One region of the Listeria sp. SHR_NRA_18 genome, then DNA from elsewhere that is predicted to be linked to it. Evidence: riboswitches for the same ligand, from Rfam matches in the RefSeq annotation. Region 1 holds a riboswitch; each other region holds the start of a gene.
What was found. A riboswitch is a leader RNA that binds a small molecule or an ion and turns the genes downstream of it on or off. The one in region 1 is predicted to bind S-adenosylmethionine.

Region 1 (7,308 bases):
GGTGATGGTGCATATCAGCAATTTACGTGATAAGTTGAAGGATGCGATGGACGGAGAAAATGTGATCAAAACCATTTGGGGAGTAGGTTATAAAATTGAGGTTTAAGCAGTTCATATGGCGAATTTGGCAGCAAATGCATCCATTACAAATCGTTATTTTTGCGTTGTTGTCTTGGTTTGCTAGCTTTGTGGCATTGCGGAGTATCGGTTTGTGGCTCGTTTCGGTGACGCAGGATTCGGTTGTGTTGACTGGGACGACGAAGAGTTTTATTGATTTATTCGGCTACGGTCGTTATGATAAATTGCTGAATTCGCCGTGGCTTATCATGTTAAAATATCTTGGTATGACTGGTGTAGCGCTCGTATTTTTCATTTTTTTCTATTGGCTTTTTAAACAGAATTTACTTAGAAAACAGTTGCGACAGATTAATGAGGCGATACTTCAAGATCAGCCGATGGAGCAGGACAGTTTGATTCCCGAGATTGTGCAGTTGGAGGAGAGCATCGAGAAAATGCGGGTGCACCAGGCGGAATTGATTGAGCAGGAGCAGGAGGCGCAACAGGCAAAAAACGACTTGATTACGAATGTGTCGCATGATTTACGTACGCCGCTGACTTCGATATTGGGTTATTTGAGTTATATTCATGAGGACCGGTATCGCGATGAGGTGGAGTTGCGTCATTATACGGAATTGGTGTATGGAAAAGCGCAAAGACTGCATAAATTGATTGATGATTTGTTTGATTATACGCGTCTTGAGAGCACGGAGTTTCAGATTAAAGAGGATACGCTCGATATGGTGGAATTATTGCGCCAGCTCGTTTCAGAGTACGAACGTTCTGCTGCTGAAAAAGAGGTTCAGATCGTTGAAATGTATGCCGTTGAGAACTTGAAAGTTATGGGGGATGGTATGCAGATTATGCGTTTATTTGAGAATCTGTTTTCGAATGCGCTTCGGTACGGTGCTTCTGGGAAGAAAATCGATATTAGCGCGAAAAAAGAAGCAGGTATGGCGATTATCGAGGTTTCGAACTATGGAGCTGAGATTCCGGCTGGTGATTTACCGCAGTTGTTTGATCGGTTTTATAAAGTGGATAAAAATCGGACGACGACGGGAACAGGGCTCGGTTTGGCGATTGCGAAGTCGATTGTCGAGCGTCATGGTGGACAGGTTTTCGCTACGAGTAGAAAAGGAAAAACGACATTTACGGTGAAGTTACCAGTTACCGAGAGTTAGTAAGGTATGATATTTTGCAAGAAGCAGCGCGTAATAGGGACTTTTCTTACAGAACTGTCATTTTACGCGCGGAATCTTAAGCTTTTCTTTCTAATTTCTTACTCTCCATTTTATCATTTTTAGGTAAGATGTAATCAGGAGGGGAAATTATGAAAAAACAGACATTGATTTTAATTCTCGCTTGTTTGACGATTGTTGCTATTTTAGTTTTTGTATTATTAGGAAGAGATATTCGTGCGACGCCATCGATTGAGGCTAGTAGCGCGCTTGTTGTGAACACGAAACAGGAGAAGGCGCTTTTTGCGGAAGATGTGAATCGCGCGGTTCCGATTGCAAGTATAACGAAATTAATGACGACCTATTTAGTTTTAGAGGCGATACATAAAAAATCTCTTTCTTGGGATGAGATGTTGCCGTTGGGGCGTCTGGATGATCCACAGGCGGTGAGTCTGTACGCGAAAACGGGAACGAAACACTATTCGGTGGAGGATTTATTTGCGGCGATGCTGATTATGTCGGCAAATGATGCGGCGGAGGCTTTGGCTGAGCGAGTGGACGCGGAGCATTTCACGGAGAAAATGAATGCGCGGGCAAAAGAGTTCGGCATGTCAGCGAAGACGCATTTCAGCAGTGCGAGCGGTTTGGATAAGGATGGCGACATGTCGATGTCAACCGCAGCGGATTTGATGATTTTGACGAAACGGTTGTTGAAGGACTATCCGGAAGTGCTGGATACGACATCGCGAACGGATTACGTGACGAAAAAAGGCGATACAATTCATACGACGAATGGTGCGCTCCAAGAAGGCGTGGTAAGCGGGATGGATGGCTTGAAAACGGGTTATACGGATCAAGCTGGGTACTGTTTTGTAGGAACGGCGGTTCAAAATGGAGAGCGAGTCATCTCAATTACGTTGGGTAGTTCGACGGATGAAGGACGAATAAAAGATGCTAAAAAAATGATGGAGTTCGGCTTTTCGAAATAAAATTGAAACTGAATCTTGACAAATCCGACTAAAAACATGTAATATTAATAAACACAAGGCGTGTAAGTGAATGCGTCTAAAAAATAATCTTATCAAGAGTGGTGGAGGGATATGCCCGAAGAAGCCCGGCAACCTAAGTGGATGAATGATTTTATCCATTGCAAGGTGCTAAATCATACAGAGTGTCAGACTCTGAGAGATGAGAGAAAAGCGTAAATTATGCATGTAATTACACCTTTCTTCGCTCAAGTGGCAAGAGAGGTTTTTTGTTTTTAGAAAAAGATTGAGGGTGGAGTTTACTTTGATAAGGCTTAAAAGTGTTGCGAAGGATTATAAGACTCGAAAAAACAATGTGAGAGCAGTGGATGATGTTAATTTGGACATCGCGGACGGTGAAATTTTTGGCGTTGTGGGGTATTCTGGCGCTGGGAAAAGTACGCTGATTCGGATGTTTAACGGTTTGGAGTTGCCGACAGAAGGCACGGTGGAAGTGGATGATTTGTTTATTTCCCAAATTAGAGGGAGTAAATTGCGTAAGGCGCGTCAGCAAATCGGGATGATTTTTCAGCATTTTAATTTGCTTTGGTCGCGTACAGTGTATGATAATATCGCGTTTCCGCTGGAGATTGCGGGAGTGCGTGGCGAGAAGCGGCGTTTTCGAGTGAATGAATTGATTAGACTTGTTGGCTTGGAGGGCAAGGAAGACGCGTATCCTTCTGAGCTAAGTGGTGGTCAGAAGCAGCGTGTTGGGATTGCGCGGGCACTTGCGAATAATCCGAAAGTATTGCTTTGTGATGAGGCGACATCGGCACTCGATCCACAAACGACGGATGAAGTGTTGGAGTTATTGCTCGATATTAATCGCCGTCTGAACTTGACGATTATTGTGATTACGCACGAAATGCACGTTATTCGCAAAATTTGTAATCGTGTGGCGGTCATGGAAGCGGGGCGTGTAGTCGAACTTGGCGATGTTATTGAAGTATTCCAACATCCGAAAGAGTCAGTGACAAAACGGTTTGTGCGCCAAGTAACCGAATCCGATGAGACGGAAGAATTGATTCACATGTTGCTGGAAAACTATTCGGAAGGCAAGCTTGTGAAGCTGCTTTTTGTTGGTGGGAAGGCGACGCAGCCGATTATTTCACAAGTAGCGCAAGACAATAAGGTATTACTCAACATTTTACACGGGAACCTGACGCAAACGCAAAATGGAGCGTACGGGACTTTATATATTCAAATTCAAGGTGAGGAATCGCAAGTCGATGCCACAATCACCCGGTTACGCGAGCTTGAGATAGAAACGGAAGTGATTGAAGGATGAACGATTCGACAGGATATTTCGCAAATGTAGATTGGGACATGATGAAAACAGCCACAGAGGAAACGCTTTACATGACGATTGTTTCGCTGTTCGCGGTCTTCTTCCTAGGCTTGGCTTTGGGGCTCGTTTTATTCTTGACGAACCGTAAAAAGGACGCTGGATCACGGACGGCTTACTGGATAACGGCGATTTTGGTCAACGTGTTCCGGTCGATTCCGTTCATCATTTTAATCGTGTTATTACTTCCGATGACGAAAACGCTTGTCGGTACGATAATTGGGCCTAAAGCGGCGCTACCAGCCTTGATTATTTCAGCGGCTCCATTTTATGCACGAATGGTGGAAATCGCGTTTCGTGAGGTCGACAAGGGCGTTATTGAGGCGGCAAAAGCGATGGGTGCGAACCTATTCACGATTATTGGTAAAGTTTTGATTCCAGAAGCTTTGCCCGCAATCATTTCAGGCATTACCGTGACGGCGATTTCACTGGTTGGCTTCACGGCCATGGCGGGTGTTATCGGTGCAGGCGGGCTCGGAAACGCGGCTTATCTAGAAGGTTTCCAACGAGCACAGCCAGCAGTCACATTAGTTGCGACTATTATTATTTTAATTATAGTATTTGTTTTCCAGTTCATTGGGGACATCTTGACCAAATGGGTCGACAAACGATAGGAAAAGGGGAGTTAACGGATGAAAAAAGTTTTATTAGGATTATTTACACTGACATTGGTATTAGTTTTAGCGGCTTGTGGCGGAGGTTCGAAGGATGATGCGAGTGGCGACAAAGAAACAACGCTTGTTATTGGTGCATCTAACTCACCGCATGCTGTCATTTTAGAAAAAGCGAAACCTATTTTAGCGAAAAAAGGTATTAATTTAGATATTAAAAAGTACACGGACTATGTAATGCCGAATGTGGCGTTGGATGAAGGCGATTTGGATGCGAACTATTTCCAAACGATTCCTTACATGGAGCTTGAAATGAAGGAAAAAGGTTATAAATTCGTGAACATGGGCGGTATTCATATCGAGCCAATGGGTCTTTATTCTAAGAAAATTGATTCGTTAGACGACCTACCGAAAAATGCGCAAGTGATCATGTCTAATAGTAAATCGGATTGGCCGCGTGTGCTGGGCATTTTAGCGGATAATGGCGTAATTAAACTGAAAGACGGCGTGAAGCGTCAAGATGTCACATTTGATGATATCGTTGAAAATCCGAAAAATATCAAATTTAAATACGATGTGGATGCTGGTTACTTGATGACGGCGTACAATAATGAAGAAGGCGATATTGTTGCGATCAACTCGAATTTTGTGGTGGATCAAGGCATGAATCCTAAAGAAGATGCGATTGCGATTGAGCAAACAGATTCTCCTTACGTGAATATCGTTGCGGCACAAGAGAAGAATAAAGATAACAAGGATATTAAAGAATTGGTGAAAGTTTTGCAGTCTAAAGAGATTCAAGATTTCATCACAAAAGAGTGGAAGGGTGCAGTCGTACCGGTTTCTAACTAATAAGCGTTGTGTCGTCCTACCTGATTTGGGTGGGGCGATTTTTTTCGTGAGTGAAAATGTGCTATATTTGATTTATAAAATGGACTGGATTAAAATTGTAATGCTGATTTAGAAATTATTTTTGGAGTAATGGAAGTGAGGAAACGTCATGAAAATCGTGGAGATTGAGCAGTTAACGAAGAAGTTTGAAAAGAATATCGCGGTGGATAATCTGGATTTGACGATAGAAGAGGGACAGATTTTCGGATTGCTTGGGCCTAATGGGGCTGGGAAAAGTACGACGATCAGTGTTTTGTGCGGGCTTTTGAAGAAGAATAGTGGGCAGATTCGGCTGTTTGGGGAGGAGCAGGAGACGCATAGTTTGGAGATTAAGCAGCGAATTGGCTTGGTGCCACAGGATATTGCGCTTTATATTGATTTGTCGGCGTTTGAGAATGTGCGCTTTTTCGCGGGGCTTTATGGGTTGCGTGGGAAGGGATTGGATGCGGCTGCGAACACGGCTTTGGAGTTTGTTGGTTTGGCGGATAAGGCGAAGGATAAGCCGGGGACTTTTTCTGGTGGGATGAAGCGGCGCCTGAATATTGCGTGTGCGATTGCGCATAAACCGGAGCTGATTATTATGGATGAGCCGACCGTGGGGATCGATCCGCAGTCTCGGAATTATATTTTGAAGTCGATTAAGAAGTTGAATGCGTCGGGTTGCACGATTATTTATACGAGTCACTATATGGAAGAAGTCGAGGAGTTGTGTGATTATATTTCGATTATTGACCACGGAAAAGTGATTGCGGAAGGCACGAAGGAACAGTTGGTGAGCCTTGTTTCGGATCGGAAAGAGATGCGTTTAGTTGTGGATGATGCGTCGAAAATTGATCTGGGGGCGTTGCGGGCCATTCCTGGGATTTTGGCGGTGGATGTGACGGAAGGCAATGTGCTTGGCATCACGTCGAACAGTGAGGTAAATAATTTGAACGCGGTTTTAGAACGGCTGATTGGGCAGGCGGTTGAAGTGTTGGAGATGAACCAGCAGACGTTGAATTTGGAAACAGTCTTTTTGAATTTGACGGGCCGAAAATTACGGGATTAGAGAGGAAGTTGAGCTTGTGATGATGATTTTTCATATAATGTTGAAGGCAATCAAGCTGACGCTGCGTGATAAGGGCTATTTTCTCTATATGATGATTTTCCCGTTGGCGTTGATTTTGGTGCTGGGAAGTGTGTTGCAGGACGCTTTTAGTAGCGACGTGGAGCTGGACAAGATGACGGTGGAGTACACGGTGCAAAAGGATAGTCCGGTTGGCAAGGCGTTCGGTGAGTTCGCGACGGGGGCTAGTGGGAAGCAGGTGACGTTTAAGGAAGCGGACAGTGCGAAGGCTGGCAAAGATGCGGTGGCGAATGGGGATGCTGTTGGTTTTGTGGACGTGAAGGATGATTTGACGGTGACGACGAATGCGCCGAGTCAGATTGAAATGAGTGTGCTGGATGGCTATTTGGATGGCTTTGCAGCGCAGTATCGACTGGCGAGTACGATTATAAAAGTAGACCCGACGCAGGCGAGCGTTTTGCAGAATCCTCCAAAAGCCTCGGATTCCGCGATTCAGGTGGAGAAATTGGCTTCGGGAAACAATATTAGTGCTTTTGAATATTATGCGATTGCGATGATTGCGATGGTGATGATGTTTGGGATTAATAGTGGGATTAACGTTTTTCGCGAGGAGAAGGTGCGGCATACGGACGTGCGGCTATTTATCGCGCCAATTAAGAAGTCGACTGCAATTATTGGGAATTTTCTCGGCGCTATTTTTATGCAGACGATGTCACTGATTTTACTGATGGTGATTTCGAATTTGTTTTTCGGGGTTCATTGGGGTGACTATGCGCTCGTGATTTTCGTGATTTATTTCAGTTTATTGTTCTTGTCGGTGGCGCTCGGTATGGCGGTCGACGTGTTTAGTAATGGGAATCCGGCGGCGAATGGGGCTGCGACGATTTTGATACAAGTATTCGCTTTTTTGGGTGGCGCGTATTTCCCGACCGGCGATGGCTTGATGTCCAAATTATCACCGATTGGCTGGGTTCGGATTGGTGTTCGGGATGTCTTGTATAATCATGATGTAGCAGCGGCCGTATTTCCGATAGGCCTGAACTTGTTGATAACAGCGGTTCTTGTTGCTGGAATGAGCCTGTGGATTAGACGAAAGGAAGTGTATTAAGATGCAACAAATTGGTTGGATATTCAA
Region 2 (7,308 bases), on a different contig from region 1:
GATCGCCCTGCGACAACGTCAAAAGTGCCGCTGAAATCGCAGCCATCCCAGTCGCAAACGCAAAACCATGCGTCCCATTTTCCAACTTAGCAATCGCTTCCTCCACAGCCTGACGCGTCGGATTCCCCGATCTCGCATAATCGAACTCATGATAATTATCAAAATCCGGCTGATGGAACGTCGATGACAAATGAAGCGGTGTGTTCAGAGCACCAGTCGCCTCATCAATCCCAAGACTCGCATGCACAACCTTCGTATTAAAAGAAAACCCCTCACTCATGCACGCTCACCCCTTCTTTTAAAACAGCCGCAAAAGCCTGATCCAAATCAGCAATTAAGTCATCACTATTTTCAATCCCAACCGAAATCCGTAAAAGCTCATCCGTCAGCCCATAAGATTCCCGAAGTTCGCGCGGCACATCCGCATGCGTCTGCGTCACTGGATACGTGATCAAACTCTCTACGCCACCCAAACTCTCCGCAAACGTAAACAACTCCAAGCTACGCAATAACGGCGAAACAAGCGTAGCATCCTTAATCAAGAAACTCACCATGCCGCCCTTTCCAGGATACAGCACCTTCGTCACAGCCTCGTGACCCTCCAAAAACGCCGCCACTTTCCGCGCATTTTTCTGATGTTGCTCCACCCGCAAAACAAGCGTCTTCAACCCACGCATCAATAACCAACTGTCAAATGGCGAAAGTACCGCACCAATCGAATTATGGAAATCGCGCAACTGCACAGCCAACGCCTCATCTTTCACAATCACCGCACCCGCAAGCACATCATTATGCCCACCAAGATACTTCGTCGCACTATGAAAAACGATATCCGCACCCAAATCCAGCGGCTGCTGCAAAATCGGCGTCAAAAACGTATTATCCACAATCACCAGCAAATCATGCTTCTTAGCAAAAGCCACAACGGCCGCAAGATCCGTTTCCACCATCAAAGGATTCGTCGGCGTTTCAATAAACACAGCCTTCGTCGCCGGTGTCAACAAACCTTCCAAATCAGCCAAATCCGTCGACTCCCAATAAGAAAAATCAATGTTATACTTTTTCGCAATCAATTCAAAATAACGATATGTACCACCATATAAATCCCGTGAAGAAATAATATGATCGCCACTCGCAAACAACGTAAAAATAAGCTGAATCGCACTCATACCCGAACTCGTCGCAAAACCAGCCGTTCCATTTTCAAGTGTCGCGAGTGACTCCTCCAAAACCTCACGCGTCGGATTTCCCGTTCTCGTATAATCATACCCTGTCGAAACACCCAGATCTTCATGACGGTATGCAGTCGACAAATATATCGGCATGTTCACAGCACCAGTCGCTCCACTTTTTCGATTTCCAATTTGCGCTACAATTGTTTCTTTCTTTAACTTTGTCATTCCAATCCCCTCCATCAATTTAAAAAGCGCCAGGAGTAGCAACATGATGCCGTTCCTAGCGCCTAATTTCCTATTATTTTATCACTTTATACGCTTCACGAATTTCCTTCGTCGCATTGACCATATCTCGAAGCGCCTCAACCGTTTCCTTCTCTTTACGCGTTTTCAAACCACAGTCCGGATTCACCCAGAACTGACGCGCATCAATTACTTTTAAAGCTCGACGAATGTTCTCTTGAATCTCACCCGTCGTCGGAACACGCGGGCTATGAATATCATATACACCCAGACCAATCTCTTTATCGTAACCAACCTTCTCAAACGTTTCGATAATTTCACCGTGGCTACGAGACGTCTCAATCGAGATAACATCCGCATCTAGCGCACTAATCGTATCGATAATATCCTCAAACTCGGCATAACACATATGCGTATGAATTTGCGTATCATTCTTAACCGAAGTCGTCGTTAACTTGAACGAATAAACCGCATCATCCAAGTACTTCTGCCATCTTGAACGCTTCAGCGGCAATCCTTCACGCAGCGCTGGCTCATCGACTTGAATCACACGAATTCCAGCCTCCTCAAGCGCCTCCACCTCTTTACGCAGCGCCAAACCAACTTGATTCGCAACCACATAATCCGGCACATCATCACGCACAAACGACCAGTTGATAATCGTCACCGGCGCCGTCAACATCCCCTTCACAGGACGATCCGTTAGCGATTGTGCATAAACGCTTTCCTTCACCGTAATAGCTTCCGTAAACGCCACATCCCCGTATACCAATGGCGGACGCACCGCGCGCGACCCATAAGACTGCACCCAACCAAATTTCGTCGCTTGGAAACCATCCAACTTCTGACCAAAATACTCCACCATATCCGTTCTTTCAAACTCACCGTGCACCAGCACATCCAAGTCCAAATCCTCTTGAATCCGAATCCAGCGTTCCGTCTCCGTCTCAATAAATTTCTCATATTCCGCGTCCGTAATCACTTTCTTCAACCAATCCGAACGTTTTTTCCGAACCTCAGGCGACTGCGGAAAACTACCGATCGTCGTCGTTGGCAATAACGGCAACTGCAACCACTCATGTTGCAACTTAATCCGCTCCGCAAACGGTAAATCACGCTTCACCTCCACGTTCTCTAAATTACGAATCGCTTCCTGCACCTCCGCATTATTCCGGTGATGCGAACCATTAATCGCACCCAGCGCCGCCCTCGCATCCGTAAATTCCGCCGTCACATCTTCCCCATTCAATGCCTCCGTCAGCGCCACTAACTCCACCAACTTCTCATCCGCGAATGACAACCCACCAAGCAACACCCCATCCAAATCAGGCTCACTCGCTTTCGTCACCGGCACATGCAGTAATGAACTCGACGGCTGCACAATTAACCGCTCTTTCGGCACCACTTTTGCAATCCGCTCAAGAAGTCCTAATTTCGCATCCAAATCCGCACGCCATACATTACGACCATCAATCACTCCAGCCGCCAAAATTTTATCCTCCGGGAATCCAAATTTTTCAAGCGCTTCGATCGACTCACCATGATCATGCACAAAATCCACACCAATCGCATCCACCGGCAGTTTCACAACCTCTTCAAAATAATCAAGACTTTCGAAATAGGTTTGCAATTCAATCTTCAAATTAGGTGCAATGTTCTTAAATAAAGCATAGACCTCTTCAAACAACACCAACTCTTCCTTATCAAAACTAGTCGCTAAGTAAGGCTCATCAATCTGCACCCATTTCACACCAGCATTTTGCAACTCCTTCAAAATTTGACCATAAAGCGGAATCAGCTGATCCAACAACCCTTTAAAATCATCATTCCCCTTCGCCAATTTCAAATACGTAATCGGTCCAACAAGCACTGGCTTCCCATCAATACCAAGCTCTTTTTTAGCTTCCTCGTAATAAAACAACGCCCGATTCTCCGTCAACTGCGGCTTCGCATCCACAAGCTCCGGCACAATATAATGATAATTCGTATTAAACCACTTCGTCATCTCCGAAGCAACCGCCCCATCATTCCCACGCGCAACCTCGAAATATGTATCAAGATCCACTTTCCCAGCCTCATAATTAAATCGTTTCGGCACAATCCCAAAAGTAATACTCGTATCTAAAATGTGATCATAAAAAGAAAAGTCCCCAACTGGAATCAAATCAATCCCTTTGTCCTGCTGTTTCTTCAAAGCTTGTAAACGCAATTCTTTAGTTTCAGAAAGTAATTGCTCTTCAGAAATCTTATGGTTCCAATAATTCTCAAGTGCCTTCTTCCACTCCCGTTTCTCACCTAAACGCGGATACCCTAAATTTGAACTTTGAACTTTCGCCATTTCACATCACCATTCCCTCATTATTTTTTTCATATAAAAAGCCTCCCCAGCAAAGAACCAGAGAGGCTACGAATATCCGAATTTTACAGACACGCATTCACTCTCTTATCTTTCGAAGCATCATACTTCGCAGGATTTAGCACCTTTTCAAAAACTGAAAGGTTGCCGGGTTTCACAGGGCCAGTCCCTCTACCACTCACAATAAGAGTTATTATATGAAATTAATTACATCCAGTTCCGATGTATTGAACTTATATTACCATCCCACGAAATTCCTGTCAACTAAAAAATCACGGCATTGTCAAACTTTTTCGAGCATTCCCGAAAAACAACGCTAAAAACGCTACAACCAGAAGCCCTGTAATCACAAAATAAAACACATCATTACCAAACAAACCAATCATAATTCCCGTCGCAGAAGGCCCAATAATACTCCCCAAACTAAAGCTCATCCCGACTAAAATATTCCCCGCAGGCAAAAGCTCCAGTGGCGTCAAATCCGTCATATAAGACAATCCAAGCGAATACATCGACCCCAGAAAAATCCCCAGAACAAAAAACATCCCAATCAATACAATACTATTAGAAACAAAAGCCGTCACAAAAAACAAAACAGCCCCCACCCCCACAAAAATAGGCAAAACCTTTGCCCTACCAATCCTATCACTCAAAATCCCAATCGGAACTTGGAATAAAATCGTCCCAACAGAAAAGGAAGAAATAATCGTCACAACCATCGCCTGCGGAATCCCATCCCGAAGCCCCACAATCGGAAAAGTAGCATTAAGCGCCGTCTCCAATATGCCATAAACAAAAGGCGGAATCATCGAAATCCAAGCAAGCCTAAATACGTCCGAAAATCGCTTTATACTTCCAAAAAACGAAATTTCGCGTATAACTGCCTTCTCAGCAACAAACTCATTCCTAAGAAACCACACAAGCCCCCAAGCAATAATCACCATAATCCCCGATATAAAGAACGGCAAGTTCACATTAATCTCCATTAAATTCACGAGTTGTGGTCCAACAGCAAACCCCAACGAAAAAAACAGACCATAGATAGCCATATTACGTCCACGCTTAGAAGGATGACTCATAGCACCAATCCAAGTCTGCGAAGAAAAGTGCAACATATGATCCCCCACACCAATCAGCAGTCGCAAAATAAACCAAAAATATAAATTAAACCACAGTGGAAATAGTAATAAAGCAACCGCTACAATCCCACCACCAACAATAATAATAGGTTTGTATCCAAATCGGTGTAATGGCGCCTCAATAAATGGCGATACTAATAAGACCCCTATATATATCCCAGTAGCATGGAGCCCATTCAATCCCGAAGAAATCCCATTTCCCTCAAATATAATCGAAATCAAAGGCAACAATAAGCCTTGAGATAAACCAGATATAGCAACAACCACTGTCAAAATCCAAAATTTAAATCTATTGCTTTTCATACCTATCCTCCTATGCATTTTTTGCATTAAAAAGAACAATGCCATAAATGACATTGTTCTTATAATCAGCGATGACCCGTACGGGATTCGAACCCGTGTTACCGCCGTGAAAGGGCGGTGTCTTAACCGCTTGACCAACGGGCCTAAATATTAATTCTAGTTTCGCATCTTTTATACTGGCGGAGAAGGAGGGATTTGAACCCTCGCGCCGCGTTAACGACCTATACCCTTAGCAGGGGCACCTCTTCAGCCACTTGAGTACTTCCCCAATATAAACAATTACAAGCTCCACAGGCAAGACTCGAACTTGCGACCGATCGGTTAACAGCCGATTGCTCTACCAACTGAGCTACTGTGGAATAATATGGTGGGCCTAAATGGACTCGAACCATCGACCTCACGCTTATCAGGCGTGCGCTCTAACCAGCTGAGCTATAGGCCCACAATAAAAAAATAAAGAGCGGGTGATGGGAATCGAACCCACGACAACAGCTTGGAAGGCTGTAGTTTTACCACTAAACTACACCCGCATTATCCAAAATTTCATAAAGGCGGCTAGTGGGAATCGAACCCACGCATGCCTGAACCACAATCAGGTGCGTTAACCACTTCGCCATAGCCGCCGCTATCGCTAAATATGGTGCCGGCTGCAAGAGTCGAACTCGCGACCTACTGATTACAAATCAGTTGCTCTACCAACTGAGCTAAGCCGGCTTAAGATACAAACAACTATAAAGGTGGCTTGGGACAGAATCGAACTGCCGACACCTTGAGCTTCAATCAAGTGCTCTACCAACTGAGCTACCAAGCCATAAGTAAAGCGGTCCCGACGGGATTTGAACCCGCGATCTCCTGCGTGACAGGCAGGCATGTTAACCCCTACACCACGGAACCACCAATTGCGGGGACAGGATTTGAACCTGCGACCTTCGGGTTATGAGCCCGACGAGCTACCAGACTGCTCCACCCCGCGACAATAATATTATTTTATCCACAAATCACTAAGAAGAAAAAGGAGGAAGAGGGATTCGAACCCCCGCGCGGTCTTACCCGCCTGTCGGTTTTCAAGACCGATCCCTTCAGCCAAACTTGGGTATTCCTCCATGATATAATAAAAATAGTGATTGGTGGACCTTGCAGGACTCGAACCTGCGACCGGACGGTTATGAGCCGTCTGCTCTAACCAACTGAGCTAAAGGTCCAAATTAAAAGGTAGCGGCGGAGGGAGTCGAACCCACGACCTTTCGGGTATGAACCGAATGCTCTAGCCATCTGAGCTACACCGCCAATATAATAGATAAGCGTACCTTTACTCACAAAAAATTTGGTGGAGCCTAGCGGGATCGAACCGCTGACCTCCTGCGTGCAAAGCAGGCGCTCTCCCAGCTGAGCTAAGGCCCCTTCATAAAAATATGGGATATTTTCTTAATGGTCGGGAAGACAGGATTCGAACCTGCGACCCCTTGGTCCCAAACCAAGTGCTCTACCAAGCTGAGCTACTTCCCGAAAGTGCGCCCGAGAGGATTCGAACCTCTAACCGCTTGATTCGTAGTCAAGTACTCTATCCAGTTGAGCTACGGGCGCATTATATAAGTATATGGTGCCGAGGACCGGAATCGAACCGGTACGGATATCACTATCCGCAGGATTTTAAGTCCTGTGCGTCTGCCAGTTCCGCCACCCCGGCGTTAGAAACTTTATAATGGCAACTTACATTTTGGAGCGGAAGACGGGGTTCGAACCCGCGACCCCCACCTTGGCAAGGTGGTGCTCTACCACTGAGCTACTTCCGCATCATTATAGAATGCGGGTGAAAGGACTTGAACCTTCACGCCTCGCGGCGCCAGATCCTAAATCTGGTGCGTCTGCCAATTCCGCCACACCCGCAAAAATGAGCCGTGATGGGCTCGAACCATCGACCCTCTGATTAAAAGTCAGATGCTCTACCAACTGAGCTAACGGCTCACAATACAAAAACGATACTATGAGAAATATATGGTGCCGGCTGCAAGAGTCGAACTCGCGACCTACTGATTACAAATCAGTTGCTCTACCAACTGAGCTAAGCCGGCCTGATTAAATGGGGGCTAAC
Region 3 (7,308 bases), on a different contig from region 1:
CATTCGCGATGACCGTGTCGGCTAGCGCTTCTTTGTTAATCGCTTTTGCAATCGCTTTTCGTAATTCTACATTCGCAACATCCGATTGTTTTTGATTGAATTTTAACCAATATACGTAGGAATCGGGTTCTGCAACGAATTCTTTATTGTCTTTGTATTGGCTCGCGTAATCGCCTGTTAATGGGGCACGGTCAACTTTTCCTGTGTTGTAGAGATTGACTGCTGAGCCTGGTTCTTTGGCTACTTGGACATCGATGCGATCTAATTTGACGTTTTTCTTATCCCAGTAGTTATCGTTTTTGATGAAACTCCAGCTTTTGCTTGTGCCCGACCAATCGGACATTGTGAATGGGCCGTTGTAAAGTAAATGATCGGAATCTTTGGCAAAGTCTTTCCCTTCTTTGCTCACGTAAGCCTCTTTTTGTGGATAGAACGGGCCGAATGTGAGTAGTGAGTTGAAGTACGGCACGGCCTGTGTCAGTTGGATTTCGATGGTTTTGTCATCCAGTGCTTTCACGCCGAGTTCTTTTGGATCTTTTTTACCGTCGATAATATCGCTTGCATTGGCAACGACATCGCGGTATAAAAAGGAATACTGGGCGCCCGATTTTGGATTGACGACTTTGCGCCAAGCGTAGATGAAGTCATCGGCTGTGAGATCTGATCCGTCTGACCATTTCGCGTTGTCGCGGATTTTGATGGTGTATATTTTTTGATCTTTACTTATTTGAGGCATGGCTTCGGCTGCTGCTGGGATGATTTGGTCCTTGGAATCAAGCGTATAAAGCCCTTCAAAAACTTGATTCATCGCGGTGAAGCTGACGCCGTCTGTTGCAAGTGATGTGTCCATGAGTGGAATTTCTGTGGATTCGATGACGCGCAAGACTTGTTTATCTGAGGCATCGCTCGCCGTGTCTTTTCCTCCTCCGCATGCTGCTAATACGAACATGCTGGCTACTAGAATCAAGCTGATAATATATCTTTTTTTCATATGTAAAACTCCCCTTTTTTGTGTGACTGTTTCTATCATACGCTATTTTGACGCGAAAATAAATACCTTTTTCTAAATTAATAGAATTATTTTATAATGTTTATCACGTTAAAGGAGATAAGCAGTTGACCTATCTCCTTTTTTGGCAGACTAGATTTGTTTTGTATCTTCGTATTCTTGTTTTATATCGACTAATAGCGCTTCGTTCGTGTAGAGTTCTAAAGCGGTTAGCGCGAGCAGTTTGGCGCCTTTGATTAAGGCCTTGTCTCCAGCAGCGGATCTTGCGGCTTCGCGGAATTCAACGGTATGCCCAACGAGGTCACTGGAACCAATTTTGATATAAGGGTGGATGGTTGGGATAACTTGGCTAATGTTTCCTGCATCTGTGGAACCAATGCCGCGACTATCGGTAATTAGCGGTTCGTCTAGTTGCTCCGCGATACGTGCGAACAGGCGATTGAACTGTTTATTAATCAGGAAATCATCGACGCCATTCTGGATATTCGTCACTTTAAACGTTGTACCAGTTTGAATCGCAGCACCTTCTGCGACTTGAATGACGCGCTTCGTGATATCATCGAGACGGCGACGTTTGTCAGCGCGCGTGAAAAAACGGGCACGGGCGTAATCTGGAACGATATTCGGCGCTTGACCACCATCCAAAATAATGCCATGAATGCGCACATCGGAGGTCACGTGTTGACGTAAAGCATTGACGCCGTTGTAAAACTGGATAAGGCCGTCCAGTGCGTTAATGCCATCTTCTGGGTTAGCCGCGGAATGGGCTGGTTTCCCGAAGAACTCAAATTCTAAAACGTCCACGGCAAGCGATGGTGTCGTTAACGCGGAGTCGCTGGATGGATGAATCATGAGCGCGGCGTCAATACCTTGGAGGAGATTATGCTTCACAAAACTTCCTTTCGCACTGCCATTTGGTCCACCCTCTTCGGCTGGCGTTCCAAGTACGACTACTTCCCCACCCGTTTCCTCGATTACTTCGGCGAGTGCGATGGCTGCGGCAACGCTCGTTGTGCCAATTATGTTGTGCCCGCATGCATGTCCAAGCCCTGGTAGCGCGTCATATTCCGCTAAAAAGGCAACTGTAGCGCCTGGCTTCTCTGCTTTTTTACGAGCGAGGAAAGCGGTTTTGTGGCCTGCTACGTCTAATTCCACGGTGAAACCAGCTTTTTCAAGGATGGTCGCCAGTTTTTCGCTTGCGTAGAATTCTTCGTTGCCGATTTCTGGGTGGTCGTGAATATCGTGACTTACTTCAATATAGAAGTCTTGATGCGCGTCAATATTTGTTTCAATGGCCTCAGACCATGTCAGTTTTGCTTGTACCATGTGCAACGCCTCCGTATTTCGAATTTATTTTTTTGACCACGTTTCTTTATACGTTTCTAGCTCATCAAGCGGGATAAATGCTGGGATGGAGCTACCTTTATATGTTTTTTCGATAAATTTCTTCATGTCATCGGAGTGGTAAATTTCCACAATTTTTTTCAAAGCTTCGCGATCTGTGTCCCCTTTTCGAACGGCAATAATGTTAATATAAGGTTTCGCCGTATCTGACTCTAGGAAAATCGAGTCTTTCAGCGGGTTCAGTTTCGCCTCAACAGCCACACCGTTATTGATTGTTGCCGCATCCACATCGTCTAGCGCGCGCGGAATTTGACCAGCTACCATTGGCTTAATATCGAGCTTTTTCGGATTTTCTTTGATTGCTTCTGGTGACCCGTTCCCATCAAAATCATCAACCAACGTGATAAGTCCCGCCTCTTGCAGCAAAAGCAAAGCACGGCCGTAGTTCGTAATATCATCAGGAACAGCGATAGTAGCGCCATTTTTAATATCCTTAATGTCTTTCACTTTGTTCGAATAAACGCCCATTGGAGCAATGACCGTCGAAGCAAGCGGTACAAGATCTAGCTTATTTTCTTTAATAAAAGAATCGAAATAGGCAACCGTTTGAAAAGCATTCGCATCCAAGTCCCCGTCAGCAAGCGCGCGGTTCGGCAAGACATAGTCACTAAATTCTTTCAATTCGATATTAATACCATCCTTCTCAGCAATCCGCTTAATTTCAGGCCAAGTCCGATCCCCAGCACTCACACCAATCACCAAATTCTTCTCGTCTCCCTGCGCCTTCTCATCTGAACCACCACAAGCCGTAGCAACAACAGCCAACAATACCAACGTCAAAACTAAAACCAACTTCTTCATCCAAAAAACTCCCCTATTATTTATTATTTTATCTTTTCTTAAAATCATGTTTAAGTGTCCTTCACGATTGAACCTCCAAACGGAGGTGGCGCCGAGAAATGCCTAGATTCTAGGCAAAGCCGAGCAACGGAGTGGAGCGTACGATTTGTACGAGAACCCCGTAGCACAGGTTTTAACGACGAAGATGAGCGTTTCTCGGCGTCGCCGGCGCCTAACGGCGGCGGATTTTGCGAGAAATGAAGTTCCCCAGCGACTGGACACTTTGGACAATAACGACCAAAATAATAACTGTAACGAGCATCGTGATATTATCATAACGCTGGTACCCATACGTAATCGCCAAGTTTCCAATCCCTCCTGCACCAACAACTCCTGCCATTGCGGTAGCACCAACGAGACCAATCGTCGCGGTAGTTAGTGTCAGAATCAATGAGCTAAGACCCTCTGGCAACATAAATCGCCATATAATTTGCCACGCGTTCGCGCCCATCGCCTGAGCTGCCTCGATAATGCCTTGATCCACCTCTAAAAGCGAGTTTTCAACAAGTCTTGCAATGTAAGGTCCTGCGTAGAAAACAAGTGGAACAATCGCGGCTTTCACGCCAATGCTCGAATCGACGATGAAACGCGTCACAGGAATCAATGCGACTAGCAAAATAATAAATGGCACCGAACGCAAAATGTTGATAATTGGGTTTAAAATATTGAAAATCATTGTATTTTGCAAAATGTGACCTTTTCGCGTTACGACGAGTAAGACACCGAGTGGTATCCCTATAAGGCAAGCAAATAAGAGTGACCATGTAACCATGTATAGGGTTTCAATAAATGCCATGCTTAGCTGTTCAGATGTGACTTCCATGCGCTCCCACCTCCTCTAATTTGACATTTTGCGTTGTTGCGTAAGCGAAGGCTTTTGCGATTTCTTCTGGCTCACCTGTGACTTCCACGATCATGTAGCCAAACGCAATCGCCTGAATTTCAGAGATATTCCCACTTAGGACGCTGACATTGACATCAAATTGTTTGGCAATATTCGAAAGTAGCGGATTTCCTGATGATTCTCCCACAAATGTGAATTTCCAAACGGTTGCGTCGTGATTTTGAATCAGCTTCAGTGCGCTGGCTGGAATATCGTCATTGATTACCGTCTTGACGAAGTTTTTCGCGGTTTGGCTTTGCGGATTTGAGAAGATATCGAATACTTTGCCTTCTTCGATAACTTTACCGCCTTCCATCACCGCTACTCGATTGCAGATTTCGCGTATCACAGACATTTCGTGGGTGATGAGCAGAATCGTAATATTGTATTCTTTGTTGATTTTTTGTAACAGTTCGAGAATCGCGCCTGTTGTCTCTGGATCTAATGCGCTCGTTGCCTCATCGCATAGGAGCACCTCTGGATTTGTTGCGAGTGCACGTGCAATCCCGATACGCTGCTTTTGGCCGCCGGATAATTGGTCGGGATAATTCTTTGCTTTATCTGCTAAGCCAACAAAGTCCAACAATTCCAGCACTCGCTTTTCGCGTTCTTTTCGGTTTGTATGTATTAAAGCTAGCGGTATCGCGATGTTATCGAAGACCGTTTTGGAATTCAATAAGTTAAAATGTTGAAAAATCATGCCAATCTTTTTTCGTTCTGCGCGAAGTTCTTTGGATTTTAATGTTGTTAAATCGGTTCCTGCCACAGCCATGGAGCCTTTTGTGGGCCGCTCCAGTAGGTTTACCGTGCGAATCAAGGTACTTTTTCCTGCACCACTAAAGCCCACTACGCCGAATATGTCGCCTTTTTCGATGGTTAAGCTAACGCCGTCTAACGCGGTAATTTCTTTGCCTCCGCTTTTGAATGTTTTCGTTACATTTTTGAATTCGATCATCCTATCACTCCCTTAATTGCCTTACCCACAAAAAAATCTCCCCTTAAGTTAATAAGAGGAGATTCTAGTCCAAACATCTATGTACCGAATAATTATACAGTCATATGAATGCAGTCTTTGTCGTCTCACCTTATCTACCAAGCAAATGGAATGCTTGTTGGAATTGGCACAGTATCAATACATGATCTGTTGCCGAGGTTTCGTAGGGCCAAATCCCTCCACCTCTCTGGATAAAATGTGTAAGTCGTTATTTATTTTTTATAACTATATCGTGTATTTCGGATACTGTCAACCACTTTTGGAAAAGTTCTTTGTTTATTAATCGTTTTTTCTGCGCAATTGTTCGAGTTTCGCTGCGATGCGTGCTTTGTTTTCCGCTGTTGTTTGGGCGTCTAGTGTGATTCTCGTGCCATCGATTAGAACCGAACTGCCTTCGTGAATATTTTTTGGCAGTTTGGTTTGTGGGATTGTCCATATTTGCTCATCTGGTTCGAGTAGAAAAACCGCTTTTCCATCCTCGATACGGTCTAAAATCGCTTTTTTGCTCATGGTACACCTACTTTACGGTTGCTTTGCCTTGTTCTTTGATTTGTCGAACAATGCCGTCGCCTATTCCGTTTATTTTTTTCAATTCGTCAATTGATTTATATGGTCGTTCGGCGATAATTTTGTCTGCTAAAACGGGGCCAATGCTCGGTAGATATTGCAGTTCTTCTGCGGTTGCTGTGTTAATATTAATTGTATTTGGCATCGGAACCGCCTCGCCTGGTTCTTCTGTTGTTTGTTTGCCAGTGCTATTTCCAGGTTCCGGTGTGCCGGATTTTTCTGTCGCGACGTGGATTTGTTTGCCATCCGTCTCGATTGTTACCGTTCCTTCGACATCCGTTCCATACGTTTTGATATCGCGATCCTTGAGCCACTGAATGACTTCGCGGTGCGGGTGCCCGTAGGAATTTCCTTTTTCAGCAGAATACACGGCGACTTCCGGTTTGACTGCATCTAAAAAGTACGGCTGATTCGATGTTGACGAACCGTGGTGTCCCAAATCGAGAATCTGGGCGTTTAAATCTAGGCCGCTGTCGACCATTTCTCGTTCGCGTGACTTTTCTGCGTCTCCTGTAAAAATAGCCGCAATATCTTTGTATGTTAGACGAATCGCGATGGAATCGTTGTTAGCGTTATCCGATAATTTATCCGGACTCAGCACCTGAATCCCAAACGGTCCGAATGTAGCTTTTTCACCGCGTCTTGGCTCCTTATATTTCGCGTCCGAAGCCAGAGCGGCATCAATCACGCGCTCATAAATCGAGCTATTGAACACGAGTCCATCCATCCAAATTTCTTTCGGCTTATACTGTTTGATGACTTTATCCGCGTTGCCAATATGATCTGAGTGCGGATGTGTTAAAAGCAACAAATCAATTTTTTCGATATTCGCTTTTTCTAGATATGTCAAAATCCGATTATCGTCATGGCGGCCAGTATCAATCAGAATCGTTGTGCCATCATCGGCTTGAATAAGCGTGCTGTCCCCCTGCCCGACGTCAAAAAAAGTGAATTTCGCGCCGTCTAACGTATTTTCGGTAACACTGGATGTTTGTGTATTATTTGAGCATCCACCAATAAGCATGACTAAAATAATCCCCATGATGCTCCATTTTGCTAATTTCTTCAAAATCTCAACTCCCTAATTCTCTTCCCCTTAGAATAGCAGAATCGCTTCTTGGAGTAAAGAGTTGCCGGAAAAGTTGGGAGATTTACACCAAATAAAACGAGCCCTATAAAGGACTCGCCAAAATTTCGAAAAACCACTTCACATGATTTCCTACCAAACCTCAGCGGATCGACAAATGCTTAGTTTCTAGGCAAAAGCACTGTTCCAGTGCGGAGCGTACTAAAGTACGTGAGCGCTGAAACAGTGCTTTTAACGACGAAAATGAGCGTTTGTCGATCCGCTGAGAGATTTATTTTACTTTCTCAAAAAATTTGAAGGTTACTTCTTCGCTTTTTGGATTGTAATCAATGATCCAGTCATGATCTTTAAAGTACCAGTAATCATGATCTTCTACGTAGAATAAAATATCGCCGATTTTGTGTTGCAATGCCATTTCCGTGGGTTTTTCAGATACTAATCCGATTGAAAAACCAGGATGTAGGGAACTGTTGGAGCCACCATATTTTGCGAATAATCTAATTCCATTTCCATCGGCCGTGTTA
Region 4 (7,308 bases), on a different contig from region 1:
AAATATGATCCGGACGATGTGGAGGAAATGGCAAAAACGATGGAACAGGTCAATTTTGCGTATTTCACGGGGGATAAGAGCTTTTTGAATGGTGTGGAGAAGACGCCGGGTTATGCGTTGTGGCAGAAGGCGAACGGGGAGTTTATGACGCAGTATATCGATTATATTGTGGCGCATAAATCCAAAAATGACCTCACGTTGGAAATTCTGGAAAGTTAGATAGTGGTAAGCAGAGGTTTGGCGTGCTATACTTAGTGAGAATGATTATCACTAGGAGGACTATTGATGGCTAAAAATATATCAGAAATTATAATGGAACGCCGTAGTATCAAGCAGGTGGACGAGACGCCAATCGAGCGCGGGGTTATTAATGACATTTTGGAGAAATCGGCTTTTGCACCGTTTCATAGTAAAATGGAACCGTGGCATGTGGCGGTTTTGTCGACGGAAGAGGAGAAGCGCCGTTTTGTGGAGGCGATTGTGAACTCGATGGAGCGGATGCAGGGCGAGCCGTTGACGCATGAGCGACGCGAGCAGATTCGTGCTGGGAATGAGCGCAAGATTGTGGCGCCACCTTATACACTGATCGTGACGACGGACATTATCGGGAGCGGTAAGAAGGATTTTGAGGCAATCGCTGCGACGAGTGCGTTTATTCAGAATATCCAACTTTTGGCATGGGAAGCAGGTCTTGGCGTGCTATGGCGGACGAATAACTTTATTTTTGATCCGGAGGTTGTGACGGAGCTGGGGCTGGATGGTCAGCAGATCGTTGGTTGCTTGCAGATTACGCGGGTCAACGAGATTCCTGATGCGAAGCCACGCCGTGCAATGAATGATTGGGTAAAGGATTTAGGCGAGTAATAAAAAATGAGGCTCTAGTCATGCAACACTTGGCTAGGGCATTTTTGTCATTTTGTGCTATAATAGTTGTGTGATTAGTTCGAAAACTAGGAGGGATTCTGATCGTTAATTATCAGGGTAAAAAGTTCACAGTGGTCGAAAACTCGGGAAATGGCGAGGTATCTGAAAAAACGGTTTTTCATTATTTTCAAGATGGTGATGTCATTTCGGGGACATACGAGGGTGGCGAGATTGAGCGTGGCACACTGATTGGTGTTGTTCACAAGGATGGATCGATTGATTTCCGTTATAATCATGTAAGCGTCCACAAAAAGATTCGAAGCGGGACGTGCCACTCGACACCAGAATTTTTACCAGATGGGAAACTTCGTATGCACGAGAAATGGCAATGGAATGGGCTAGAGAGAGATTCTGGGACATCGATTGTGGAAGAGATTTGATGGTGGTGTTGGCTCCTTTTTGAGGGGCTTTTTGCATATTTTCAACTCAATTTGACTCGATTGTTATTTGTGTGATACAATTTGGTTGTTATAAATAAAACTAAAAAGGAGTAGGGAGTATGAAAAAGAAAATTGTTAGTTCTATTGTTGCGGTGTTACTGGTTTTTATCTTGCCAATATCGGCACTTGCAGCATCTGTAGACGGATCATATGATTTTAAAGGCGGATTATTCACGCGAAGCTTTGAGATGGGAGCCGGTAATTCTGTGAGAGTGACAACAACGCCAACAAAATGGCCAACTGGGAAATTTCATATTACATTAACTTTGCAGCAAAGCCTTGGTTATATTGGTTGGGCAAAGACGGATGCTTCATGGAATTATTCTCATGTAAAAGATACATCAGCAAAACTCTATGTAAAAGGTCGTGGCGTGTACAGAGTCTACATGAAGTCTAGCATTCTACCGAATAATCAATCTTTTAAAGGGAAGGTTTTTATTAATTAAATTATTTTTAAAGGAGCAACTGGCATGGACATAACATACGATCCATTTTTCATTATTATCTTAGCGATTGCGTTGCTTGTCGTGATGGCGATAACGTTGGGATTTCTTTTGCAGGGGAAGAAGTTGGATAGATATTATTTTGCAACGGCTTTGCTTGGGGTTTACTTAGTATTTTTGATTAAGTTTGTGATTTTTCCATTTACGATACTCGGGAATTTGTTGGATGCAGGGAATTATGCAGTGATGGATTATATAAATATTGTTCCGTTTAAGCAACTTTTGGATGGGGCGATGGCAGACTGGTATCAGGCTGTTGGGAACGTGATGTTGCTGTTTCCACTTGGGATTTATATAGGTGCGATGAAGCCGAGCATATCTTTTGGAAACTTTATTTGTATCGGGTTACTTATTTCTGTTATGATTGAATCGATGCAGTTATTTTTGGATATTGTATTTATTTATCCGAATCATTTTATGGATGTGACGGATGTCATTTTGAATGTGAGCGGGTTTGTTTTGGCGTATTTTATTAGTAAAACAGCCATGATACAAAATATTTATAATCGAGAGTGAATGATGCAAATGGGATACGAAGAATATACAATAGATGGTTTAATACCAATGTTTTTAAGCGTGTGTGTCTATGTGATAATACGAGGAGTACTTATTCTCAAAGATAAAAAATTGGATTGGCACAAAGAAATCAGTCGCTTATTTTTTGTTTTGTATTTAGGTGTGTTGGTTGTTGTGACTTTATTCCCAATAAATATCATTGTCGGGGAGTATGAGCAACGGTATCGCGAGATTGTGATTAACCTAAATCCGATGCAGTTTTTCGGTTTGTTGGATGCGGATTTTTCAATAATCGTTAGGAATCTGGGTGGAAATCTTGTTATGATGATTCCTTTCGCGATTTTATTGCCAGTTAACTTTCGAAGTATGCGGAAATTTGGACGTGTCATTATGGTTATTTTAGCGACGTCGGTAGTCATTGAAATTTTGCAGTATATTTGGCAATTAACGATGCTCAATGTCTGGCGGGCAACGGATATTAATGATGTTATGTTGAATGTTTGTGGCGGAGTTATTGGCTATGCTTTGTATTATTATATATTTCGACATGTCCCGTTTATAAAGCGCTTTATAATTTAGATAGCTAATGACTGGACAAGATGAATAAATGAGCGGATAATGGCTGTGCAGATATACATAATACAAGAGGTGATTTTGTGAAAAATATATTGAAGTATGCTGTATTATTTATTTGGGTAACAGTATTCATGTATTATTATTATGAAATTTTTCCAAGAACTTTTTTATGGTTTATTGTGAGTATTCCGTTAGTGCTCCTGAGTTGTCTGTTCATAGTAAGGTTATTTGAAAAAAAGAAGCCGAATAAATAGATATTGATTTTTCGACAAGCTACTAGTGTGGTATAAAAAAGTTATATTTAGATAAATTGTATCACTGAGAATATTAGATTGGGTAAGGTCTCATCCTTTTTGTGAAAAACCTAACTAGTCTAAAAAGACAAATTATTTGTTGACATCTGATTTTAGGGATGGTAAGATACATCCAATCATAAAAATTATACAGTCCTTATTAAGAGTTGGGGGAGGAACCTGGTCCTTTGATCCCACAGCAACCTCTAGTGATAGAACGGTGCTCATTCCAGCAGGCGAGCGTTTCTGGCCTGGCAAATAGGGAGAAGAGGGATCTCTTTTCCAAATTCGGAAGGGAGGTTCTTTTTTGTCTTAATTCATAGTAAATGCATCGGATATATATGTTTTAAAAAGAAAGTGGGGATGAGATGAGTCGAATCGTGATTTTGTCTGGTAGTCCATCGGCGCAATCGGGGACAGATAAGGTTTTGCGGTATGCTGGTGGGATTTTGCAGGGGGATGGGATTGAAACTAGTTTTCACTCGGTGCGGGATTTTGCGGCGGAAACGTTGGTGAATGCGGACTTCAAAGATGCGCGGATTGGGGAATTGGTCGCGGATATTGAGGCGGCGGATGGTGTGATTGTGGGATCGCCGGTTTATAAGGCTTCGTATACGGGGGTTTTGAAGGCGGTTTTGGATTTGTTGCCGGAGAATATTTTGAAAAATAAGGTTGTTCTGCCGATTATGTCTGGTGGGAGCAACGGGCATGTGTTGGCGATTGATTTTGCATTGAAGCCGCTGCTTGGTGTGTTGAAGGGTGAGGTTTTACAAGGGGTTTATGTGGTGGACGCGCAGGTGGATAAGGCGGCGGTTGTGCCGATTCGGGATGTGGAGTTGGAGCAGCGATTGCGTGGGCAGTTGGCGGAATTGGTCGTGGCGGTCGGTCGGCGTGAGGTTGGACAAATAATTTAAAAGGGGGACGAATGAGATGGCGGAAAAATTAGCGATTGTGGTTTGGGCGAAACGGGGTTGTGATTATTGTGCGGAGGTGAAGGATTATTTGACGAAGGAGGGGCGCGATTTTCAGGTGGTGGATGTGACGGATCATGATGAGCAGCGGGAAATTTTGCAGGCGAAGTACGGAGTGCGTTATGTTCCTGTGGTCGAAATTGGTCGGGGGAATACATATTGGGGCGTGACGGAGCTCGGGTTGCCGGCACTTGAGACGGCTTTGAGGGAGGCGGAGAAATGGGATTTAGACTCAGTTTATTAGATCAGAGCCCGATTGCGGATGGCAAAAGTGGGTATGAGGCGTTGCAGCAGACGATTGCGTTGGCGGAAAAGGCGGAGGAATGGGGATATCACAGGTTTTGGGTGTCGGAGCATCATGATACGAAGTTGTTGGCTGGTGTTTCGCCGGAGGTTTTGGTGTCGCATTTGTTGGCGCGAACAGAGCGGATTCGGGTTGGCTCGGGTGGCGTGATGTTGCAGCATTATAGTGCGTATAAGGTCGCGGAGAACTTTAACCTGCTCGCCACGTTAGCGCCGAATCGAGTGGATTTGGGTGTTGGAAAGGCGCCTGGTGGGTTGCCGCGCTCGACGAAGGCTTTGCAATTTGGACGGTCGGGAAAAACGGATTTTGAGGAGCAGTTGGTGCTTTTGAGGCAGTTCGTGGATGATGAGGTGCCTGCGGATCATGTGTTGGCTGGTGTTGGGGTGAGCCCTGAGCCACCGACGAAACCGGAGATTTTCTTGCTGGGTGCGAGTGTGGCGAGTGCGGAATTGGCCGGTGCGCAGGGTGTGAATTATTGTTTTGCGAAATTTATTAATAGTGATGAGGTGGCGCTTAAGGAGGCAGTAACGGCGTTTCGGGCGGCGAATCCGGATGGGGAATTGATTATCGCGGTTCCGGTTTTGGCGGCGGATACGGAAGGTGAGGCACGGGCGCTTGCGGGTGAGCAAAAAGTGGTGCGGGTGACGCTTTCGACGGGTGTTTCGGTGACGGTGCAGACGGTGGCGCAGGCGGAGGAATTTGCGAGACAGGCTGGTGTGACGGATTTCGAGATAGAAGAGCGTGTGGCGGATATTATTGTTGGGACGGCGCAGCAGGTGAAGGCGGAATTAGTGCGATTGCGGGCGACGTTTGATGTGGATGAGTTCGTAATTCATACGCCGGTTGCGAGGCAGGACGCGAGGTTCCGATCGGTGCAGTTGCTTAGTGAGGCGATTTTGACGGTGGATGTGAGATGAGAAGGGGGAAATGATGAATGGGAAAAATTAAATTTGGCGTGATGTTGCATGGTCCTGGTGGGCATATGAATGCTTGGAAACATGAGAGTGTGCCGGCTGATGCGAGTGTGAATTTTGAGTTTTATAAGGAACAGGCTTTGAAGGCTGAGGCGGCTGGGTTTACGCTTGCTTTTGTGGCGGATGGGTTGTTTATCAATGAGAAGTCGATTCCGCATTTTTTGAATCGGTTTGAGCCTTTGACGGTGCTTTCGGGATTGGCTGCGGTGACGTCGCGGATTGGGCTGGTGGGAACGCTTTCGACGTCTTATAGTGAGCCTTATACGGTGGCGCGGCAGTTCGGGTCGCTGGATTTGATTAGTAATGGTCGGGCTGGATGGAATGCGGTGACGTCGCCGCTCGAGGGTTCGGCGAATAATTATAGTAAGAAAACGCATCCGGAACATGCGCTGCGTTATGAGATTGCGGTGGAGCATTTGGAGGTCGTGAAAGGGCTTTGGAATTCGTGGGAGGATGATGCGTTTGTGCGGGACCGCGAGTCGGGGCAGTTTTTTGATCGGGAGAAGCTGCATCGTTTGAATCATCAGGGACGGTTTTTCTCGGTAGAGGGACCGCTGAATATTGGGCGTTCGAAGCAGGGGCAACCGGTGATTTTTCAGGCTGGGGCGTCGGAGCCGGGTAAGGATTTGGCTGCAAAAGAGGCGGACGCGGTGTTTACGAATGGTGGCTCGCTCGAGGAGGCGCAGGCGTTTTATGCGGATGTGAAGGCGCGGACGGTGGCGAATGGTCGTAACGCGGATGAGATTAAGATTTTCCCTGGGTTTGCGCCGATTGTTGGGGTGACGCAGGAGGATGCGGACGCGAAATATGAGAAGATTAAGAATTTGGTTTCAGATGAGGAGGCGCTCGCGTATCTTGGTCGCTTTTTTGATCATTTTGATTTCGGGAAGTTTCCGCTTGATGAGCCGTTTCCGGATATTGGGACGGTTGGTGAGAATAGTTTCCGGGCGACGACGCAGAAAATTAAGGCGGATGCTAAGCGTGAGGGTTTGACGTTGCGTGAGGTGGCGCTGCGGGTGACGACGCCAAAATCGGCTTTTGTGAGCACGCCGGAGAAAATTGCCGATGAGTTGATCGCTTGGTTTGATGGCGAGGCTGCGGATGGTTTTATTTTCGGAGCGCCAGTTTTGGGTGAGGGATTGGACGATTTTGTTGCAAAAGTGATTCCAATTTTGGAGGCGCGTGGGTATTATGATCGGGAATATGAGAGCGATACGTTGCGTGGAAATTTGGGATTGCCGTTTAAGGAGAGTCGTTACGCGGACAAAGTTGAGTCGCAAAACTAAGGAGGAATTTTTGTGGGGGATGTTATTCGGTTAGCAAAGCTTGAGGATGCGGTGGTCGTGCATGATGTCTCGATTCGTGGGTACAAGCCGCTGAAGGATATGGATATAAAATTTGTTGGCGCGACGGCGAATTTGGCGACGGTCGAGGAGAATATTCGGCGAAACGCGAATTATGTGTTGGAGCGTGATGGGCGGATTATTGCGACGGTGACGGTGGCTTTTCCGTGGGCTTTAGGGGAACGCTCGATTCAGCCGTATCCATTTATTTGGTGGTTCGCGGTGGACCCGGATTTCAAACGGCAAGGGGTTGGGACGGCGCTTTTGGATTATGTGGAGGAACAGGTTTTAGTGGCGCAGATTAAGGCTCCGGCGGTTTATTTAGCGACGGCGACGCGGCATCCTTGGCTTGTTTCGATTTATGAGCATCGTGGGTATGTTGGGTTTTATGAGCATGAGTATGAAGGGGATAATATTGTTTTCTTACGGAAAGTGTTGGATGAATCACTGTTTGCGGAGCTTGG

Region 2: linked by a shared signal. The riboswitch ahead of metE (5-methyltetrahydropteroyltriglutamate--homocysteine S-methyltransferase) and the one ahead of DUK53_RS11920 (methionine ABC transporter ATP-binding protein) in region 1 are both predicted to bind S-adenosylmethionine.
Region 3: linked by a shared signal. The riboswitch ahead of DUK53_RS04175 (methionine ABC transporter ATP-binding protein) and the one ahead of DUK53_RS11920 (methionine ABC transporter ATP-binding protein) in region 1 are both predicted to bind S-adenosylmethionine.
Region 4: linked by a shared signal. The riboswitch ahead of ssuE (NADPH-dependent FMN reductase) and the one ahead of DUK53_RS11920 (methionine ABC transporter ATP-binding protein) in region 1 are both predicted to bind S-adenosylmethionine.

The regions. Positions count from the first base shown of each region.
Region 1 covers NZ_QPKR01000007.1:175,777-183,084, reverse strand. Annotated here, with positions in the region: gene DUK53_RS11935 (response regulator transcription factor) at 1-106, shown strand, start outside; gene DUK53_RS11930 (sensor histidine kinase) at 90-1,238, shown strand; gene DUK53_RS11925 (D-alanyl-D-alanine carboxypeptidase family protein) at 1,388-2,224, shown strand; SAM riboswitch class I at 2,311-2,430, shown strand; gene DUK53_RS11920 (methionine ABC transporter ATP-binding protein) at 2,526-3,548, shown strand; gene DUK53_RS11915 (methionine ABC transporter permease) at 3,545-4,219, shown strand; gene DUK53_RS11910 (MetQ/NlpA family ABC transporter substrate-binding protein) at 4,238-5,068, shown strand; gene DUK53_RS11905 (ABC transporter ATP-binding protein) at 5,217-6,155, shown strand; gene DUK53_RS11900 (ABC transporter permease) at 6,175-7,281, shown strand; gene DUK53_RS11895 (ABC transporter permease) at 7,283-7,308, shown strand, end outside.
Region 2 covers NZ_QPKR01000001.1:200-7,507, reverse strand. Annotated here, with positions in the region: gene metC (cystathionine beta-lyase) at 1-280, opposite strand, end outside; gene DUK53_RS00130 (aminotransferase class I/II-fold pyridoxal phosphate-dependent enzyme) at 273-1,400, opposite strand; gene metE (5-methyltetrahydropteroyltriglutamate--homocysteine S-methyltransferase) at 1,474-3,756, opposite strand; SAM riboswitch class I at 3,859-3,964, opposite strand; gene DUK53_RS00120 (MFS transporter) at 4,047-5,216, opposite strand; tRNA gene DUK53_RS00115 (tRNA-Glu) at 5,289-5,360, opposite strand; tRNA gene DUK53_RS00110 (tRNA-Ser) at 5,394-5,484, opposite strand; tRNA gene DUK53_RS00105 (tRNA-Asn) at 5,503-5,575, opposite strand; tRNA gene DUK53_RS00100 (tRNA-Ile) at 5,582-5,658, opposite strand; tRNA gene DUK53_RS00095 (tRNA-Gly) at 5,676-5,746, opposite strand; tRNA gene DUK53_RS00090 (tRNA-His) at 5,767-5,839, opposite strand; tRNA gene DUK53_RS00085 (tRNA-Thr) at 5,855-5,930, opposite strand; tRNA gene DUK53_RS00080 (tRNA-Phe) at 5,955-6,027, opposite strand; tRNA gene DUK53_RS00075 (tRNA-Asp) at 6,038-6,110, opposite strand; tRNA gene DUK53_RS00070 (tRNA-Met) at 6,116-6,189, opposite strand; tRNA gene DUK53_RS00065 (tRNA-Ser) at 6,230-6,319, opposite strand; tRNA gene DUK53_RS00060 (tRNA-Ile) at 6,342-6,418, opposite strand; tRNA gene DUK53_RS00055 (tRNA-Met) at 6,430-6,503, opposite strand; tRNA gene DUK53_RS00050 (tRNA-Ala) at 6,542-6,617, opposite strand; tRNA gene DUK53_RS00045 (tRNA-Pro) at 6,646-6,722, opposite strand; tRNA gene DUK53_RS00040 (tRNA-Arg) at 6,727-6,800, opposite strand; tRNA gene DUK53_RS00035 (tRNA-Leu) at 6,815-6,903, opposite strand; tRNA gene DUK53_RS00030 (tRNA-Gly) at 6,935-7,009, opposite strand; tRNA gene DUK53_RS00025 (tRNA-Leu) at 7,022-7,103, opposite strand; tRNA gene DUK53_RS00020 (tRNA-Lys) at 7,109-7,181, opposite strand; tRNA gene DUK53_RS00015 (tRNA-Thr) at 7,213-7,288, opposite strand; tRNA gene DUK53_RS00010 (tRNA-Val) at 7,298-7,308, opposite strand, start outside.
Region 3 covers NZ_QPKR01000001.1:830,883-838,190, forward strand. Annotated here, with positions in the region: gene DUK53_RS04155 (peptide ABC transporter substrate-binding protein) at 1-991, opposite strand, end outside; gene DUK53_RS04160 (M20 family metallopeptidase) at 1,142-2,335, opposite strand; gene DUK53_RS04165 (MetQ/NlpA family ABC transporter substrate-binding protein) at 2,360-3,214, opposite strand; gene DUK53_RS04170 (methionine ABC transporter permease) at 3,426-4,076, opposite strand; gene DUK53_RS04175 (methionine ABC transporter ATP-binding protein) at 4,060-5,091, opposite strand; SAM riboswitch class I at 5,219-5,328, opposite strand; gene DUK53_RS04180 (DUF3006 domain-containing protein) at 5,410-5,640, opposite strand; gene DUK53_RS04185 (MBL fold metallo-hydrolase) at 5,648-6,739, opposite strand; gene DUK53_RS04190 (HesB/YadR/YfhF family protein) at 7,056-7,308, opposite strand, start outside.
Region 4 covers NZ_QPKR01000006.1:68,108-75,415, reverse strand. Annotated here, with positions in the region: gene DUK53_RS10335 (metallophosphoesterase) at 1-219, shown strand, start outside; gene DUK53_RS10330 (nitroreductase family protein) at 286-864, shown strand; gene DUK53_RS10325 (avidin-fold protein) at 960-1,304, shown strand; gene DUK53_RS10320 (hypothetical protein) at 1,424-1,810, shown strand; gene DUK53_RS10315 (VanZ family protein) at 1,835-2,383, shown strand; gene DUK53_RS10310 (VanZ family protein) at 2,393-2,962, shown strand; SAM riboswitch class I at 3,407-3,517, shown strand; gene ssuE (NADPH-dependent FMN reductase) at 3,621-4,166, shown strand; gene DUK53_RS10300 (glutaredoxin family protein) at 4,183-4,467, shown strand; gene DUK53_RS10295 (LLM class flavin-dependent oxidoreductase) at 4,443-5,444, shown strand; gene DUK53_RS10290 (LLM class flavin-dependent oxidoreductase) at 5,462-6,787, shown strand; gene DUK53_RS10285 (GNAT family N-acetyltransferase) at 6,800-7,308, shown strand, end outside.